2 linked regions of the Jilunia laotingensis genome follow. The protein of the gene in region 1 interacts with the protein of each later gene in a pairwise test. Links are inferred from orthologs where the notes say so. Each region holds a gene or a part of one and is shown on either strand. Other genes may lie near its edges. The genes, in order: gyrB and gyrA.

The links.
Region 2: the proteins of gyrB (region 1) and gyrA interact in binary tests that used the Escherichia coli proteins (3 or more experiments, as listed by UniProt). The link is inferred for Jilunia laotingensis from one-to-one orthologs.

Annotation. Positions count from the first base shown.
Region 1 is NZ_JACRTF010000001.1:1,118,955-1,122,256, reverse strand. Bases 52-3,012 are described here. They hold gyrB (DNA topoisomerase (ATP-hydrolyzing) subunit B), read right to left. Parts: upstream 2,537-3,012; coding sequence 566-2,536; downstream 52-565. Other genes in these bases: rpsT (30S ribosomal protein S20), read right to left, coding at 2,736-2,990; H8744_RS04470 (DUF3109 family protein), read left to right, coding at 52-237. Outside these bases: more of H8744_RS04470, read left to right, coding at 1-51. UniProt on the Escherichia coli protein: DNA gyrase negatively supercoils closed circular double-stranded DNA in an ATP-dependent manner to maintain chromosomes in an underwound state.
Region 2 is NZ_JACRTF010000001.1:3,713,803-3,717,307, forward strand. The notes cover bases 54-3,217. They hold gyrA (DNA gyrase subunit A), read right to left. Parts: upstream 2,842-3,217; coding sequence 265-2,841; downstream 54-264. Other genes in these bases: H8744_RS14385 (tetratricopeptide repeat protein), read right to left, coding at 54-232. Outside these bases: more of H8744_RS14385, read right to left, coding at 1-53; H8744_RS14395 (ATP-dependent Clp protease ATP-binding subunit), read left to right, coding at 3,355-3,505. UniProt on the Escherichia coli protein: A type II topoisomerase that negatively supercoils closed circular double-stranded (ds) DNA in an ATP-dependent manner to maintain chromosomes in an underwound state.

The sequences.
Region 1 (3,302 bases):
TTTTATAAACCTGTTTCTTGTCATTTATATCCCATCCGCATCGGAGACTATGGCCCTTATAAGGCTGTAAACTATCATCGTTGGGATGTATGTAAGGCTGCTGTTATTTTAGGGAAAAAGGAAAACTTACCGGTTTATAAATTCTTGAAAGAACCACTCATTCGTAAATTTGGAGAAGCGTGGTATCAGGAGTTGGAATTGGCTGTTGAAGAGTTAAAGAAACAGCACATGCTTTGAATTTTAATAGGTTCATTCTTTATAAATAGGCGAACATAAATATTATTTGTTTTATTGTTGTTAAGTAACAGCAATATCTGATACTTAGATTTTTGTAATATTATATATTATGAAAATGAGTCTAATGTATGTATAGAAGATTATATGAGCAAAGGTAGCTTTTTCGATTATGGCAAAAGGATATATTCCCATTTCATTATGTTTAGACCGTTTCCTGGGAAAAATTATGATTGATTGTATAAAAGAAAAACACCGGTCGGAAGGACTTTCCTTCTTCTGCCGGTGTTTCTTCGCTGTAAGATGCGAGGTTGGTTAATGTAATTATTAATTATGCATCGATATTTGCATACGTTGCATTATCTTCAATGAATTCGCGGCGTGGCCCTACTTCTTCGCCCATCAACATGGAGAAGATGAAATCGGCTTCTGCTGCATTTTCAATGTTTACTTGTTTCAACATACGGTTTTCAGGATCCATAGTTGTCTCCCACAACTGTTGAGCGTTCATTTCACCCAAACCTTTGTAGCGTTGCGTATGTACTGCATTCTCGGAACCACCGCCATATGTGTCGATAAACTTCTGACGTTGTGCGTCCGTCCAGCAATATTCTTCTACTTTCCCTTTCTTGCATAAGTAGAGGGGAGGAGAAGCGATGTACAAATATCCGTTCTGGATGATCTGCGGCATATAACGGAAGAAGAAGGTCATGATCAGTGTGTCGATGTGAGAACCATCGACATCGGCATCGGTCATGATGATGATCTTGTGATAGCGTAATTTGTCAATATTAGCGGCTTTGCTGTCCTCTTCCGTTCCGATGGTAACTCCCAATGCTGTGTATATATTGCGGATTTCTTCACTTTCGAGTGCTTTATGGTACATGGCTTTCTCTACATTCAGAATTTTACCGCGCAAAGGAAGAATGGCCTGGAAAGCACGGTTACGTCCCTGCTTGGCTGTACCACCTGCCGAATCTCCCTCGACAAGGAATAGTTCGCATTTTGTGGCATCTTTGTCCGAACAGTCAGCCAATTTACCCGGAAGTCCGCCTCCTGACATCGGTGATTTGCGTTGTACCATTTCGCGTGCTTTACGGGCAGCGTGACGGGCGGTTGCTGCAAGAACCACTTTGTCCACAATCAGTTTTGCTTCTTTCGGATGTTCTTCCAGATAATAAGAAAGAGCTTCACCTACAGCTTGGTCTACGGCTCCCATGACCTCGTTGTTTCCTAACTTGGTCTTGGTCTGTCCTTCAAATTGCGGCTCGGCTACTTTTACGGAAATAACGGCTGTCAGACCTTCGCGGAAGTCGTCACCGGAGATTTCTACTTTTACCTTTTCCAGCATCTTGCTGTCTTCGGCATATTTTTTCAATGTACGTGTCAGGGCACGGCGGAAACCTGCCAGATGCGTACCTCCTTCAATCGTATTAATGTTGTTGACGTAGGAGTGGATGTTTTCCGAGAACCCCGTATTGTACATGATAGCCACTTCGATGGGGGTGCCTTGTTTTTCGGTGTTCAGATAGATCACATCGTTGATAAGATGCTCACGGGATGATTCCAGATAGCGGACAAACTCTTTCAATCCTTCTTCCGAATAGAAAACTTCTTGTCTGAATTTACCGGTTTCCTCATTCACGACACGACGGTCTGTCAACGTGATCTTGATGCCTGCGTTGAGGTAGGCAAGTTCACGCATACGGCTGGCAAGAATTTCGTATTTATAAACCGTTTCAATGAAAATGCTGTCGTCCGGCCAGAATTGCTGTCTGGTTCCGGTATGATCGGATATACCTACTTCTTTGACTGGATAAAGAGGTTTTCCTATTTCGTATTCCTGTTGATAGATTTTCCCGTTACGATAAACCTGGCTGATCATGTGTGACGACAATGCGTTTACACAAGACATACCCACGCCATGCAGACCACCGGAAACTTTGTAGGAGCCTTTATCGAATTTACCTCCTGCGTGAAGCACCGTCATGGCTACTTCAAGGGCGGATTTTTGTTCTTTTTCGTGAAAATCTACAGGAATACCACGACCGTTATCCTGTACGGTGATTGAATTATCTTCGTTGATCGTTACCTCGATATGGTCGCAATAGCCTGCTAAAGCTTCATCAATGGAGTTATCAACGATTTCATATACCAAGTGATGTAGTCCCTTGATACTGATGTCGCCAATGTACATCGCGGGGCGTTTACGCACAGCTTCCAGGCCTTCTAGTACCTGAATGCTATCTGCTGAATACGATCCGTTGTCTTGGGGAACCTGGGAGAATAAATCTTCGCTCATAATTGCCTTTCTATGTTATAATAACTGAGCAAAAATACGAAAAAAAAATGAATTGGGGAAGAATAAGTGATGGAAAATCAATCTAATTGGGTCGATGCTCCTCTTTGCACAATAAAATACTGTTTTTTGAACGGGAATGCAGAAAAGGCCGAACTAAATAGTTCGACCTTAATGTTTGTATATCTTTTATACTTTAGTATTAAGCGAGCTTATTGATATAAATAGCCAACTTAGACTTTAGATTATTAGCTTTGTTTTTGTGAATAATATTCACTTTAGCCAACTTGTCAAGCATCTTGGTGATACCCGGATACATTGCAGTAGCTTCTGCTTTGTCAGTAGTTGAACGAAGCTTTCTAACAGCGTTTCTCATGGATTTGCCATAATATCTGTTGTGGAGTCTTCTTTTTTCTTCTTGTCTGATTCTCTTGAGTGATGATTTGTGATTTGCCATCTCGACTAATCTTTTTTAATTCGTTTTATTCTTTTAATTGTAGCCCGTGGGGGAATCGAACCCCCCTTTCAAGAATGAAAATCTTGCGTCCTAACCGATAGACGAACGGGCCATCCTTTGGGTGAAACGTTTCCGTTTCTTTCGCTTTTGAGAGTTTGTTTCTCGATTGCGGATGCAAAGGTAGATACTTTTTTTGAATTAGCAAATATTTGACGAATATTTTTTTCGAAAAAGAGCATGGTTTTTCTTTTTGATGCTTGGTTTGTTGTTGATAATCAGTGTTGTATAAGTTCGTATTTTTTTTGTCCGGCA
Region 2 (3,505 bases), 2.6 Mb from region 1 along the record:
TTTCCATTTCCTTTTCGTTGATCCTTTTTTGGATGTAGCCTGCTACATCCCATGTGGCTGCTTCATCTTTTGTTTCCGGATTAGTCAACGCTTCATTAATTAGTTGTTCAGCTTTGTTAAAGTCCGGTTTTACCTCACCAGCAATGCTCTTGGCTTCTTTTACATTTTTTTGTTGGGCAAAAGCAAAACTGATAGCCATCAGTAAAACCATTGAAAATAATACTCTTTTCATGATTGTTGTTTGATTAATTATTAATATTACGTCTATTCTTTTTCTTCATTTTCTTCGATTCCTGTATCGGGAGTATCTGCATCTTCTGAACTATCCATATCTGTTGTCGGATCGCTCAGGATTTTGCCCTCTACTTCTTCTACGGGGATTTCATCTTCCAAACTTTCTGTCGTTACTTTACATACAGAGCCGATTTGATCGTTACGTTTTTCAAGGTTAATAAGGCGTACACCTTGTGTGGCACGTCCCATAATTCGAAAATCTGCAACTTTCAGACGTATGGTGATACCGGATTTATTGATGATCATCAAATCGTTATCATCTGTTACAGATTTGATAGTTACCAGTTTGCCCGTTTTTTCAGTGATATTCATTGTCTTCACACCTTTACCACCACGGTTTGTTTTACGATAATCTTCGATTTCAGATCGTTTGCCATAGCCTTGTTCTGAAACGACCATTACGGACTCGGTTTCCAAATCTTTAATGCAGATCATTCCTACTACTTCATCCTGACCATCGTTATCGAGTGTAATGCCACGTACGCCTGTTGCTGTACGACCCATGACACGAACTGTTGCTTCGTGAAAACGGATGGCACGACCGTTACGGTTAGCGATGATTATTTCATTATTTCCATTGGTCATACGGACTTCAATCACTCGATCGTCCTCTCGGATTGTAATGGCGTTTACGCCATTTTGACGTGGACGTGAATATTGCTCAAGCAAGGTTTTCTTGATTACACCATTCTTGGTACAGAATAATACATAATGACTGTTGATGTATTCTTTGTCATCAAGATTCTTCACGCGCAGGTACGCGTTTACTGCGTCATCAGAATCAATGTTCAGTAGATTTTGGATAGCACGGCCTTTTGAATTCTTTGTTCCTTCCGGAATTTCATATACTTTTAACCAATAACACTTACCTTTTTGAGTAAAGAACATCATAGTATTGTGCATGGTGGCAGGATATATGTGTTCGATGAAGTCTTCATCACGTGTTTCGGTACCCTTAGAACCTACCCCACCGCGATTTTGCGCGCGGAATTCCGATAAAGGTGTACGTTTGATATATCCCATGTGTGAGATTGTGATGATCATTTCATCATCAGCATAGAAATCTTCGGGATTGAATTCTTCAGAGGAATAAACAATCTCCGAACGGCGTTCATCACCATATTTTGCTTTTACTTCAAGCAATTCGTCTTTTATAACTTTACGACATATTTCATCGTCAGCCAAAATACTTTCCAAGTAGGAAATTTGATTCATAATCTCCTCGTATTCAGCATGCAATTGGTCTTGCATCAGGCCCGTTAATTGACGTAAACGCATTTCAACAATGGCGCGTGCCTGGATTTCTGTCAGTTCAAAACGTTCTGTCAAACCGGTGATTGCATCGTTTGGAGTTTTTGCTGCACGGATAATGCGGATCACTTCATCAATGTTATCTGATGCAATAATCAGACCTTCAAGGATATGGGCACGTTCTTTCGCCTTGCGCAGATCAAATTGAGTTCTACGAATAACTACTTCATGTCTATGTTCAACGAAGTATTTAATAAGATCTTTTAGATTCAGTGTTTTGGGGCGTCCATGCACCAGTGCTACATTGTTCACACCGAAAGAAGTCTGCAATGCTGTCATTTTATACAGCTTATTTAAGACTACGCTGGCATTGGCATCACGTTTAATGTCAATAACGATGCGCATGCCTTCACGGTCTGATTCGTCGTTGGCATTCGATATGCCTTCAATCTTTTTGTCATTAACAAGGTCAGCGATATATTTAATCAATTCTGCCTTATTAACATTGTAAGGTATTTCGGTAACAACAATTTTATCATGAGTTTGTCCGGCTTCTATTTCAGCTTTGGCACGCATAACGACACGGCCACGACCTGTGAGATAAGCCTCACGAACCCCACTTATACCGTATATATATCCTCCGGTTGGGAAATCGGGCGCTTTGACGTAATTCATCAGTTCTTCTACAGTAACTTCCGGATTGTCGATATAGGCATGGCATGCATCAATCACTTCGGACAAATTGTGAGGTGGCATGTTTGTTGCCATACCTACTGCAATACCGGACGCACCGTTTACCAACAAGTTAGGGATACGTGTTGGCATTACTGTCGGTTCTACCAGTGTATTATCAAAGTTTGGTTCAAAATTCACGGTTTCCTTGTACAGGTCTTCCATCATGGCTTCGCCCAGCTTATTTAGACGGGCTTCGGTATAACGCATGGCAGCGGGACTGTCACCGTCGACGGAACCAAAATTACCTTGACCATCTACCAATGGATAGCGCATTGCCCATTCTTGAGCCATACGAACCATTGCAAAATATACGGAAGAGTCCCCGTGGGGATGGTATTTACCCAATACTTCACCAACGATTCTGGCTGATTTTTTATAAGGTTTATCTGACATATTACCCAATTCCATCATTCCGTAGAGAATTCTGCGGTGAACGGGCTTAAATCCATCTCTAACATCTGGAAGGGCACGTGAAACAATGACCGACATGGAGTAGTCAATGTACGATGACTTCATTTCCTCCTCGATGTTAATCTTTATAATTCTGTCTTGTTCAAGCATTTAAAAAGATTATTAATTATACATTTGTGGCTTATGAAAAACCACGCTAAAGTACTACTTTTTCTAGATATACAAAAGTTTTCAGCCATAAACTTTTTGTAGTTGTCGGTATGCTGTTTATGGTTCGTGGAAAGTGTATGGTTATGATGGTAAAATGCTATCCTTAATGTCTTTTTTATCAATGTTTTATGGAATGTTTACGTGAACTCCATATTGAAAACATCCGGATGTTCTTATCAAAAACATGGGGATGTTATTGTATAAAACATCCGGATGTTGTGTGTTAAAACATGGGGGTGTATTTGCTGTTTTGTCCCTTGATTAATTCTAAAGAGATTAATATAATGAATTTAAAAAGGCTATTTTTTATGTATTTATTGTAAAGGTATATAGTGATATGTGTTTTTTTGGCACGACATTTGTTATCATAATAAATAAAGCAAATATTACGTATAAACAGATTTATATGTATCTTTGCAAGTGAATAACCCTTAAGAAGGAAGGAATAAAAGTATGAATAATCAATTCTCACAAAAAGTTTCCGATATTATCGTCTTTAGTAAAGAAGAAGCCAATCGTCTGAGAAGCAGATATATTGGGCCTGAACACCTGCTGTTGGGTATACTTCGTGACGGTGAAGGGAAAGCTATAGAGATATTGTCCA